Regions from separate parts of the Escherichia sp. MAL-1 genome, predicted to be linked through region 2. Evidence: predicted binding sites of a transcription regulator. Region 2 holds the regulator's gene; each other region holds the start of a gene.
What was found. The regulator CRP, encoded in region 2, controls carbon source genes, mostly activating them, when cyclic AMP is high. The targets are predictions, from matches to a motif close to ATGTGANNNNNNTCACAT.
Positions count from the first base shown of each region.

Region 1: the regulator CRP is predicted to act here: its motif matches at 1,634-1,651, upstream of epd (erythrose-4-phosphate dehydrogenase).
Region 3: the regulator CRP is predicted to act here: its motif matches at 2,229-2,246, upstream of bhsA (multiple stress resistance protein BhsA).

Region 1 is NZ_CM129609.1:935,332-939,599, forward strand. Features, by position in the region: gene glpX (class II fructose-bisphosphatase) at 1-319, shown strand, start outside; gene fumE (fumarase E) at 341-850, shown strand; gene ACU8XX_RS04630 (nucleoside/nucleotide kinase family protein) at 847-1,560, shown strand; gene epd (erythrose-4-phosphate dehydrogenase) at 1,845-2,864, shown strand; gene pgk (phosphoglycerate kinase) at 2,914-4,077, shown strand.
Region 2 is NZ_CM129609.1:396,395-400,662, forward strand. Features, by position in the region: gene ACU8XX_RS01830 (YccS/YhfK family putative transporter) at 1-1,773, opposite strand, end outside; gene crp (cAMP-activated global transcriptional regulator CRP) at 1,824-2,456, opposite strand; gene ACU8XX_RS01840 (OsmC family protein) at 2,758-3,162, shown strand; gene ACU8XX_RS01845 (phosphoribulokinase) at 3,217-4,086, opposite strand; gene ACU8XX_RS01850 (YheU family protein) at 4,140-4,268, opposite strand, start outside.
Region 3 is NZ_CM129609.1:2,956,181-2,960,448, reverse strand. Features, by position in the region: gene ndh (NADH-quinone dehydrogenase) at 1-613, shown strand, start outside; gene ACU8XX_RS14820 (glycine zipper 2TM domain-containing protein) at 840-1,379, shown strand; gene comR (TetR family copper-responsive transcriptional repressor ComR) at 1,441-2,073, opposite strand; gene bhsA (multiple stress resistance protein BhsA) at 2,314-2,571, shown strand; gene ldtC (L,D-transpeptidase LdtC) at 2,654-3,616, opposite strand; gene mfd (transcription-repair coupling factor) at 3,760-4,268, opposite strand, start outside.

The DNA of each region.
Region 1 (4,268 bases), 540 kb from region 2:
TGCCTGTGCCGTTAAAGCATTAGGCGGGGATATGCAGGCCGAGCTGATTGACTTTTGCCAGGCTAAAGGGGATTACACGGAAAATCGGCAGATTGCAGAGCAGGAGCGCAAGCGTTGCAAGGCAATGGGCGTTGACGTTAACCGTGTGTACTCGCTCGATGAACTGGTGAGGGGGAACGATATCCTCTTTAGCGCTACGGGCGTGACGGGCGGTGAGCTGGTGAACGGTATCCAACAGACGGCGAATGGGGTGCGGACGCAGACATTACTGATCGGCGGCGCGGACCAAACGTGTAATATAATAGACTCCCTGCATTGATGGTGATCTATCGGAAGACCAATGGCGACGCTGACAGAAGATGATGTGCTTGAGCAACTGGATGCACAGGACAATTTATTTTCATTTATGAAAACTGCGCATACCATTTTGCTCCAGGGGATACGCCAGTTTCTGCCGTCGCTGTTTGTCGATAACGATGAAGAGATCGTGGAATATGCAGTGAAGCCGTTACTCGCCCAAAGCGGCCCGCTTGACGATATTGATGTTGCACTGCGTTTGATTTATGCGTTGGGGAAAATGGATAAATGGTTGTACGCCGATATCACGCATTTTTCCCAGTTCTGGCATTACCTGAACGAACAGGATGAAACGCCCGGATTTGCCGATGACATGACCTGGGATTTTATCAGCAACGTCAATAGCATAACCTGCAATGCGACGCTCTATGACGCGTTGAAAGCGATGAAGTTCGCCGATTTCGCCGTCTGGTCAGAGGCGCGTTTTAGCGGAATGGTCAAAACGGCGCTGACGCTGGCAGTAACGACCACCTTAAAGGAATTAACGCCGTGAAAATTGAATTAACGGTGAATGGGCTGAAGATACAGGCACAGTACCAGAACGAAGAGATTGAAAATGTACATAAACCGTTGCTGCACATGTTGGCGGCCTTACAGACGGTAAATCCGCAGCGGCGTACGGTGGTTTTTCTTTGCGCTCCGCCGGGGACGGGTAAATCAACCCTAACCACCTTCTGGGAATATCTCGCGCAACAAGACCCGGAACTGCCCGCTATTCAGACGCTCCCGATGGATGGTTTTCACCATTACAATAGCTGGCTGGATGCGCATCAATTGCGCCCCTTCAAAGGCGCACCAGAGACATTTGACGTTGCGAAACTGACGGAAAATCTGCGCCAGGTCGTGGAAGGGGATTGTACGTGGCCGCAGTACGATCGACAAAAGCATGATCCTGTTGAAGATGCGTTGCACGTTACCGCACCACTCGTCATCGTCGAAGGAAACTGGTTGTTACTGGATGATGAAAAGTGGCTGGAGTTGGCATCTTTCTGCGATTTTTCTATTTTTATTCATGCACCTGCTCAAATTCTGCGGGAGCGCTTGATTAGTCGTAAAATTGCGGGAGGATTAACGCGGCAAGTAGCCGAAGCATTTTATGCCCGCACCGATGGCCCCAATGTCGAGCGTGTGCTGATGAATAGCCGTCAGGCCAATCTGATAGTAGAGATGACTGAAGAAGGCCGGTATCACTTCACAAGCTGACAATTTATTCCAGTTATTGTAGGGTTATTATTACGCCAGCCTGGAATAAAGCTTCCCACAAAAGGGGATAAAAGTGTGATGTGAGTCAGATAAATGTCTTCTTCGGCTGGACAAACATTCCTTTTATTCCACGTTTCGCTTATCCTAGCTGAAGCGTTTCAGTCGATTAAATGTTCGACAATTAACCAATCAGTCGCAGTTTGCGACAGGTAAGGTTTCCCCGGACGATTTGCTGGATTACTCTGTCTGGCAAATTTGCTCAGGGAAAACCTTGCAGGAGATCTATGACCGTACGCGTAGCGATAAATGGCTTCGGTCGCATCGGGCGTAATGTGGTTCGTGCTTTGTATGAATCCGGACGCCGGGCGGAAATTACCGTGGTGGCAATCAACGAACTGGCGGATGCTGCGGGCATGGCGCATTTGTTGAAATATGACACCAGCCATGGCCGTTTTGCATGGGAAGTACGACAGGAACGCGATCAACTTTTTGTTGGTGATGACGCCATCCGCGTATTGCATGAACGTTCACTGCAATCGCTCCCCTGGCGTGAACTTGGCGTTGATGTAGTCCTCGACTGCACCGGCGTATATGGCTCCCGCGAGCATGGCGAAGCGCATATTGCCGCCGGGGCCAAAAAAGTGCTCTTTTCACATCCTGGCAGTAACGATCTCGACGCGACCGTTGTTTACGGCGTCAATCAGGATCAACTTCGTGCGGAACACCGCATCGTTTCTAACGCTTCCTGTACCACGAATTGCATAATTCCCGTCATCAAATTGTTAGATGATGCGTACGGTATTGAGTCCGGCACTGTGACCACAATTCACTCCGCCATGCACGATCAACAGGTTATTGATGCATACCATCCTGACCTGCGTCGCACCCGGGCAGCCAGCCAGTCGATCATTCCGGTCGATACTAAACTGGCCGCCGGTATCACACGATTTTTTCCGCAATTTAACGATCGCTTTGAAGCGATTGCGGTACGTGTGCCAACCATAAATGTGACGGCAATCGATTTAAGCGTGACGGTGAAGAAACCTGTAAAAGCCAATGAAGTCAACCTGTTGCTGCAAAAAGCAGCACAAGGTGCATTTCATGGTATAGTTGACTATACGGAATTGCCGTTGGTCTCTGTAGATTTTAACCACGATCCGCACAGTGCCATTGTCGATGGCACCCAAACCCGGGTCAGTGGCGCACACCTGATCAAAACGTTGGTCTGGTGCGATAACGAATGGGGCTTTGCTAACCGAATGCTCGACACGACGTTAGCTATGGCTACTGTTGCTTTCAGGTAAGACGCAAGCAGCGTCTGCAAAACTTTTAGAATCAACGAGAGGATTCACCATGTCTGTAATTAAGATGACCGATCTGGATCTTGCTGGGAAACGTGTATTTATCCGTGCGGATCTGAACGTACCAGTAAAAGACGGGAAAGTAACCAGCGACGCGCGTATCCGTGCTTCTCTGCCGACCATCGAACTGGCCCTGAAACAAGGCGCAAAAGTGATGGTAACTTCCCACCTGGGTCGTCCTACCGAAGGCGAGTACAACGAAGAATTCTCTCTGCTGCCGGTTGTTAACTACCTGAAAGACAAACTGTCTAACCCGGTTCGTCTGGTTAAAGATTACCTCGACGGCGTTGACGTTGCTGAAGGTGAACTGGTTGTTCTGGAAAACGTTCGCTTCAACAAAGGCGAGAAGAAAGACGACGAAACCCTGTCCAAAAAATACGCTGCACTGTGTGACGTGTTCGTAATGGACGCATTCGGTACTGCTCACCGCGCGCAGGCTTCTACTCACGGTATCGGTAAATTCGCTGACGTTGCGTGCGCAGGCCCGCTGCTGGCAGCTGAACTGGACGCGCTGGGTAAAGCACTGAAAGAACCTGCTCGCCCGATGGTGGCTATCGTTGGTGGTTCTAAAGTATCTACCAAACTGACCGTTCTGGACTCCCTGTCTAAAATCGCTGACCAGCTGATTGTTGGTGGTGGTATCGCTAACACCTTTATCGCGGCACAAGGCCACGATGTGGGTAAATCCCTGTACGAAGCTGACCTGGTTGACGAAGCTAAACGTCTGCTGACCACCTGCAACATCCCGGTTCCGTCTGATGTTCGCGTAGCAACCGAGTTCTCTGAAACTGCACCGGCTACCCTGAAATCTGTTAACGATGTGAAAGCTGACGAGCAGATCCTGGATATCGGTGATGCTTCCGCTCAGGAACTGGCTGAAATCCTGAAGAATGCGAAAACCATTCTGTGGAACGGTCCGGTTGGCGTGTTCGAATTCCCGAACTTCCGCAAAGGTACTGAAATCGTGGCTAACGCTATCGCAGACAGCGAAGCGTTCTCCATCGCTGGCGGCGGCGACACTCTGGCAGCAATCGACCTGTTCGGCATTGCTGACAAAATCTCCTACATCTCCACTGGCGGCGGCGCATTCCTCGAATTCGTGGAAGGTAAAGTACTGCCTGCAGTAGCGATGCTCGAAGAGCGCGCTAAGAAGTAAAAAATCACAGGGCAGGGAAACCTGCCCTTGTTTCAGCGCGCTTTTAGAGCACGCAATTTTTCATACTCTAAATAATTCGAGTTGCAGGAAGGCGACAAGAGAGTGAATCCCCAGGAGCTTACATAAGTAAGTGACTGGGGTGAGCGAACGCAGACGCAGCACATGCAACTTGAAGTATGACGAGTATAAGG
Region 2 (4,268 bases):
ATTAATATGCTCAACAATAAACTGGCTGTGCGTTACCCACAGTTTCATATCTGCCAGATAATGGCTGTTAAACGCCGGTTCCTGCATCGCCTGATTCAATGAGTTATACAGAGTGTTATGTGCCTGATTTACCCGCATTCGCTGCCAGGCCAGTGGCGTAGGTTGCGGATCCTCGCTAAGAATCAAGCGAATCGCTTCCTGATAGGCTTCTAAAGCATCATGGGCGTTTTTACGCAATAACCCGCTCTGCCACTGCGGCCACAGCCAGACAGTACCGCCGAAAGCAATTAAACAACCAATAATGGTATCGATAAGACGCGGAAGGATGTATTGCTCGCCGTTCAACCACAATAGTTGCAGGGTATACACTGCGGTAATAGTAAAACCGACCGTCGCCCAGCCGTAGTTTTTGCGCAATATCAGGTAGCTGGCGAGGGTGGTAATCAGCATCAACGTCAGGGTGTAACCTTCGGGAATTTTAAAGTGCAGCGCCACGCCCGCAATGATTAACCCGACCACGGTTCCCACGGAGCGATTCACAATCCTCAGACGGGTTGCGCCATAGCCATTTTGTGTCACCAGCAATACCGTCATCAGGATCCAGTACGACTTCGGCAGATGCAGCGCGGTGCCCATCAGGCTGGCAACGCTTAACATCACACTGAGTCGTCCGGCATTGCGTAGCGCCGGAGACTTTAGTGACAGATAACTTTTCAGCGCCGGAAGTAATGGCATTCGCCGCTGTTTATCGGCCAGTAAGTCACGGGCATAGAGCGGTTTTTGGGTGCGCAGCACGCGGGCGATGCGGCTGAAATGCCAGTAGCAGAATTGCCCAACCGGATTATCCGGATGCTGGCGGGCGATTTTTTCCAGTGCGCCAATTTGCTTTTCCATCGTAAAACGCGTTGGCAGGCGATGGTAAAGAATGTCATCAGCCAGCACGCGCAGGCGAGCGGCGACGGTTTGCGCATTCCAGCGGATAACTTCTTCCGCATGGCTACGCTCGACCAGTTTTTGCACCTCTTCCGGCTGATGCAAACTGACCGAAATATGTTCCTGCAAATCCAGCGCCTCCTGGAAAATACGCAGCATCCGCTTGTAATCGGTATTGTTTTGCGCGGAAAGCATATGCATTTGCTGATAGCACTGGGTAATTAAATCGACCGCTTTTTGCTGGCGCACCAGCAGCGGCGGCAGCGCTTTTTCAGGGTCGGTGTGCTGGGTAAGCAGGCTGTATTTGGCTTCACAATAATCTGCCAGTTCACGGTACAGCAGACTTAGTGACTCGCGCAGCGGTTGTTCGCGCCAGATCCAGAACCAAAACCAGTTAAACAATCCGTACCAGAGAGTGCCCAACGCATAGATGAGCAATGGTTCCCAGACCGGCATGTATCCCGCCAGACTGAGGGTAAAAATGGCGGCGAGCAGCGATGCGGGAAGCAATTTTGCGTGCAATGGCCCCAGCTCAGCAGTGACGCCAAGTACCAGCGTTAATCCGGTCAGCAAAAAGGGCAGGGGGACATCTTTTGCCAGTAGTAGCTGTGTCAGCAAGCTACAGGTGGCAAACAGCGACGCACCAATGATTAAGCGTTTGAAAAAACGTTTATGAGGCGTATCAAGGCCCGCAATATTGCAACAGGCAGGAACGAGGGAGAAGAGCAGACCGAATCGTAATTCGCCAAGCATTAACCCAACGGCCACGGGCAAACATAGCACCAGCGTTTGTCGAAGTGCATAGTTGATATCGGGGTGATAAATCAGTCTGCGCCACATCGGGGGAAACAAAATGGCGCGCTACCAGGTAACGCGCCACTCCGACGGGATTAACGAGTGCCGTAAACGACGATGGTTTTACCGTGTGCGGAGATCAGGTTCTGATCTTCCAGCATCTTCAGAATGCGTCCCACGGTTTCACGAGAACAGCCGACAATCTGACCAATTTCCTGACGGGTAATTTTGATTTGCATACCGTCCGGGTGAGTCATAGCGTCTGGTTGTTTTGCCAGATTCAGCAGAGTCTGTGCAATGCGGCCCGTCACGTCGAGGAACGCCAGGTTGCCCACTTTCTCTGAAGTGACTTGCAGACGACGCGCCATCTGTGCAGACAAACGCATCAGAATGTCCGGGTTTACCTGAATCAATTGGCGAAATTTTTTGTACGAAATTTCAGCCACTTCACAGGCGGTTTTCGCACGTACCCATGCGCTACGTTCCTGGCCCTCTTCAAACAGGCCCAGTTCGCCAATAAAATCACCCTGATTCAGATAGGAGAGGATCATTTCTTTACCCTCTTCGTCTTTGATCAGCACTGCCACAGAGCCTTTAACGATGTAGTACAGCGTTTCCGCTTTTTCACCCTGGTGAATAAGCGTGCTCTTGGATGGGTACTTATGAATGTGGCAATGAGACAAGAACCATTCGAGAGTCGGGTCTGTTTGCGGTTTGCCAAGCACCATGCGCGGTTATCCTCTGTTATAAGCTTTCTCCAGAGCCAGATAACGCCGCTGTCTCTGGATTGCCGAAATATGCTTCCCGCTACCTGGGAAGGGGCTATCAACTGTACTGCACGGTAATGTGACGTCCTTTGCATACATGCAGTACATCAATGTATTACTGTAGCATCCTGACTGTTTTAGCATAGCTTTCGCTTTGTGTCTCCTGGTGTCTCGCTTCAGCATGACCCAGGTCGCCTTCCGTTGCGCGATTTGGTTAGTACGCGTACTCTGTCAGGAAAATTGACGCAGTGGAGTAGCAAAAATGCAAGCGCGAGTGAAGTGGGTCGAAGGGTTAACTTTTCTGGGCGAATCCGCCTCTGGTCATCAGATTTTAATGGACGGCAACTCAGGCGATAAAGCACCAAGTCCGATGGAAATGGTGTTGATGGCGGCGGGTGGTTGCAGTGCCATCGATGTGGTTTCGATCCTGCAAAAAGGGCGTCAGGATGTGGTCGATTGTGAAGTAAAATTGACCTCTGAACGCCGCGAAGAGGCACCACGCCTGTTTACGCACATTAATCTGCATTTTATCGTCACCGGTCGCGACCTGAAAGACGCAGCGGTTGCGCGTGCGGTTGATCTCTCTGCCGAGAAATATTGTTCAGTGGCGTTGATGCTGGAAAAAGCGGTGAATATTACTCACTCGTATGAAGTGGTTGCCGCGTGACTTAACTATCCCGTTGTGAAGCCGGATAGTATTTTATCCGGCGTAATAGCAGAGTTACTCGATTTTCTTTCCTTCCATCAATCGTTGCACCAGCGGCAGCATAATTAATTCCATTGCCAGACCCATTTTGCCGCCCGGTACCACTAACGTATTGATGTGGGAAATGAATGAGCCTTGCAACATCGCCAGCAGCCAGGGGAAATCGATCCCTTCCAGATTACGAAAATGGATCACCACAAAGCTTTCATCGAGCGACGGGATACCTTTTGCCGCGAACGGGTTTGAAGTGTCGACGGTGGGAACGCGCTGGAAGTTAAGATGGGTGCGGGAAAACTGCGGTGTGATGTAGTTGATATAGTCTTCCATTGAACGCACTACTGAGTCCATCACTGCTTCTCGTGAGTGCCCGCGCTCGCTGGTGTCGCGGATCAGTTTTTGAATCCACTCAAGGTTAACGATAGGCACCACGCCGACCAGTAAGTCCACATGCTGCGCAACGTTATGCTGTGGCGTGACTACGCCGCCGTGTAAACCTTCATAAAACAGTACATCAGTGGGTTCCGGTAAAGGTTGCCAGGGGGTGAATGTCCCCGGTACCTGATTCCACGGTACGGCTTCATCGTAGGTATGCAGATATTTGCGAGATTTCCCTTTGCCGCTCTGACCGTATTCAATGAAGGTTTGTTCCAGCAGGCCGAAGTCGTTAGCCTCGGGGCCGAAGTAGCTGATATGCCGCCCGGCGTCGCGCGCTTTGCGGATCGCCATGTCCATTTCCGGGCGGGTGTAACGGTGAAAACTGTCGCCTTCCACCTCAGCTGCATGCAGATTTAACTGCGCGAATATTTTACGAAACGCGAGGCTGGTGGTGGTGGTCCCCGCGCCGCTGGATCCTGTTACCGCAATGACCGGATGTTTGGCAGACATAGTAACTCCATGACTTAGCTATCATTATTATCTCGTCCGCCGACGGTTGCAGGTTATTCGCGAAACTGACTGCGCGGCATAATATTGACCGTTTCGTGCAGCTCCGACCATACCAGCACCGCTTCTCCGCACTGTAGCTGGCGTTTGACGTCGGCGACTTTCTGTTCAAGTGTACGCTCATG
Region 3 (4,268 bases), 2.4 Mb from region 2:
GGCCCACAACGAGCTAACGAAACTTGGCGTTCGCGTGCTGACGCAAACCATGGTCACCAGTGCTGATGAAGGCGGCCTGCACACTAAAGATGGCGAATATATTGAGGCGGATCTGATGGTATGGGCAGCCGGGATCAAAGCGCCAGACTTCCTGAAAGATATCGGTGGTCTTGAAACTAACCGTATCAACCAGCTGGTGGTGGAACCGACGCTGCAAACCACCCGCGATCCAGACATTTACGCTATTGGCGACTGCGCGTCATGCCCGCGTCCGGAAGGGGGCTTTGTTCCGCCGCGTGCTCAGGCTGCACACCAGATGGCGACCTGCGCAATGAACAATATTCTGGCGCAGATAAACGGTAAGCCGCTGAAAAATTATCAGTATAAAGATCATGGTTCACTGGTATCGCTGTCGAACTTCTCCACCGTTGGTAGCCTGATGGGTAACCTGACGCGCGGCTCAATGATGATTGAAGGACGAATTGCGCGCTTTGTATATATCTCGCTATACCGAATGCATCAGATTGCGCTGCATGGTTACTTTAAAACCGGATTAATGATGCTGGTGGGGAGTATTAACCGCGTTATCCGTCCGCGTTTGAAGTTGCATTAATCGACGTACACTGGCGGATGTGGCATAAACGCCTCATCCGCCCTGGACAAATGGTACGAGCGGTAGGCCTGATAAGACGCGTTAAGCGTCGCATCAGGCATTCCTTCAGACTCCTCCGAATCATTAAGTATTTCCAGCCATTCCCGCGCTTTTCATCTTCTGTCTGATAGCTGCTTTTCTCCTTCGCTTGCATGATTGGCATAACTGCAAAGAAGGAGGTGTTCCCGTGAATAAATCAATGTTGGCGGGTATCGGGATTGGTGTCGCAGCTGCGCTGGGCGTAGCGGCAGTGGCCAGTCTGAACGTGTTTGAACGTGGCCCGCAATACGCTCAGGTTGTTTCTGCAACCCCAATCAAGGAAACGGTTAAAACACCGCGTCAGGAGTGTCGCAACGTCACAGTGACCCATCGTCGACCGGTGCAGGATGAAAATCGCATTACCGGGTCGGTGCTCGGCGCTGTTGCTGGCGGCGTGATAGGGCATCAGTTTGGCGGTGGTCGCGGTAAAGATGTCGCCACTGTTGTGGGGGCGCTGGGTGGTGGATATGCCGGTAACCAGATCCAGGGCTCTCTCCAGGAAAGCGATACTTACACGACTACGCAACAGCGTTGTAAAACGGTGTATGACAAGTCAGAAAAAATGCTCGGTTATGATGTGACCTATAAGATTGGCGATCAGCAGGGCAAAATCCGCATGGACCGCGATCCGGGTACGCAGATCCCGCTAGATAGTAATGGGCAACTGATTTTGAATAACAAAGTATAACAAGGCTGTACTCTGCAATTTGGCCCCTCATTCGCTCAGGCTGAGGGGCTTTTTTTGCGACTTATTTCACCAGTTCGGGCCATAAACGCAAAGTCGTTCCGGCAATCTGCATTAGTTTTTCCAGCGATGCACCTTCGCGTGCGCTGATCGACATCCCCTGAATAATACAATTAAGGAATTCTGCCAGATGTGTCACGTCACAGTGGGTCGGGATTTCCCCGCGCGCTTGTCGTTGACATAAAAACTGCTGCAAAGTGCGCTCTTGCATCGCATGGCGTGATTTCAACGTATTGGCGATATCTCCTGAATCTGGGGAGAGGGTGGTGCAGTTGTTGATCATGAAGCAGCCTGCCGGGGTGTCTTTGCTGGTAAAGCAGTTGGCGATGGCAGCAAAATAGTCAGCCAGCGCAGACTCCACGCTTTTCTCTTCACAAAACAGCTGTGCTTCATGCTTAGCGGCAAAACGATCGATATAGCGGTCGAGAACGGCACGAAATAACCCCTCTTTGTTGGTAAATTCCGCGTATAGCGTGGGCGCTTTGGCTCCGGTCGCTTCGACGAGGTCCGCAAGAGAAGTCGCTTCATAACCGTGTTGCCAGAACAATTTCATGGCCTTATCAAGCGCGGCATCCCTGTCGAACACTTTTGGGCGGCCACGGCTTTTTTTTACACATTGTGTTGAGTCAGTTGCCATGATGCCGTTGTACCTGGTGACTGTGAATGAAAGGTTATTATAAAAATAATCACCTCCGTTCACCAGTCCAGATCCCATAAAAATAATTGCTTTCTATTTAACTGAAATTTAAAGATTTTTAAATTAATTAATGATTGTTATAAAAAATATCTTGTATGTGATCCAGATCACATCTATCATTTAGTTATCGATCGTTAAGTAATTGCTTGCGACGTCATTCATCTGCATAAGGCCACTATTATGAAAAACGTAAAAACCCTCATCGCTGCGGCGATTTTAAGCTCCATGTCATTTGCCAGCTTTGCGGCTGTCGAAGTTCAGTCAACGCCAGAAGGCCAACAAAAAGTCGGTACAATCAGTGCTAACGCGGGGACAAATCTGGGATCGCTGGAAGAGCAGCTGGCGCAAAAAGCGGATGAGATGGGCGCAAAATCTTTCCGTATTACTTCTGTAACCGGTCCGAATACCCTCCATGGAACAGCAGTAATTTATAAATAAGCATTAACCCTCATTAATGCCTGCTACTGCTGATTTTTTCCCCGCGACATGCCGTGTCGCGGGGATTTTTTTTATCCAGGATTTACAGAGTTTGTGGGCTCACTTGATGACGGCGGACATCCACCGGCATCCCGGAACGGACATCCATCACATGTTGCATCACTTCAGCGTCAGTTTGTGCTGCATCTTTAAATGATTGCATTGCGCTATTCAGCGTAATTGGCAGCAGCTGCGGATCGTCATCAATCTTCTCTGACAGCGGCTGATGTACTTCAACCAGACGCGCACCGTTTGGTTCGGCAGAGACTTTTATCGGAGTGTTGATGATATTCACTTTGGTGCCTGGGGTGACCTGGCTAAAGAGTGTTTTGATATCGTCATCCCGCAGACGAATACAGCCAGAACTTACCCGCATGCCAATGCCGAAATCGGCGTTCGTACCGTGAAGCAAATAAACGCCGCCATAGGCCGCCAGACGAATCGCATGATGGCCCATTGGGTTATCCGGTCCAGCCGGCACTACCGCAGGCAACTCAATTCCCTGTGCTTTATAACGGGCGCGGATGTTTGCCGTTGGCGTCCAGGTTGGGTTTGCACGTTTGTCTGAAACGGTGGTCACCATTGTCGGTGTCAGCGTGTCACCACCTAACTGACCAATACCTATTGGATACACGGTTACCGAATTTTTACCCGGCGGGTAGTAATAGAGACGCAGCTCCGCAATATTGATCACAATGCCTTCGCGCGGCGCATCTGGAAGTAGGGTTTGCAACGGGATCGTTAACACGCTACCCGCGCGCGGTACGTAAGGATCAACGCCAGGGTTAGCCTGTAACAGAGCGAGAAAGCCGACGTTATATTTTTTGGCGATGGCTTCCAGAGAACCACCGTCATTTTCCACCACATGAAATTTGTTTTCGCCAACCAGACGACTGCCCGCTGGCGGCAGCGGCCAGGTGTTGGCTTTTGCCGGTAGCGCCAGCGCCACGGCAGCGGCGAACGTAAAAAACGTTAGCCAGCGAGAAAAACGCGTTTTGATCATCACCAAAAATCCATAATAAATATAAGGTTATTGTAATAAACAGATAAGCCTGAATTATGGATGGTGACAGTGTCGGATAGTGCAGGGAAGTGCAAAGAATTTGTAAATGTTGCAGATGGGGGCGCAGAAACGCCCCCGATTTACCATTAAGCGATCGCGTTCTCTTCCAGTTCACGCATAAACTGGCGTACCCATTCGATACGCGTTTTCCGCTCACTCAAATCCTGAATAAATTTCAGGCGCGTCGGACCATCAAGGCGGTAATGCTGCGGCTGTTTTTGCAGCAAACCAATCAACCAGGCCGGATTAACGTGATTCTTCTCGGCAAATTCGATCACCCCGCCTTTCTCATTACCTTCCAGCTTCCTGATCCCCAGTTTCTGCGCTTGCTGGCGCAGACGGGCAACATCCAGCAGGGTACGCGCCGGATCCGGCAGCAGGCCGAAGCGATCGATAAGCTCGACTTTGATCTCTTCCAGTTCGTTTTCCGTTTTGGCGCTGGCAATACGTTTATAGAACGACAAACGCGTATTCACGTCAGGAATGAAATCATCTGGCAATAGCGACGGCATCCGCAGCTCGACTTCTGTTTGCTGGCTGGTGAGATCTTCCAGCGACGGCTCGCGTCCGGCTTTCAGTGCATCGACGGCGTTTT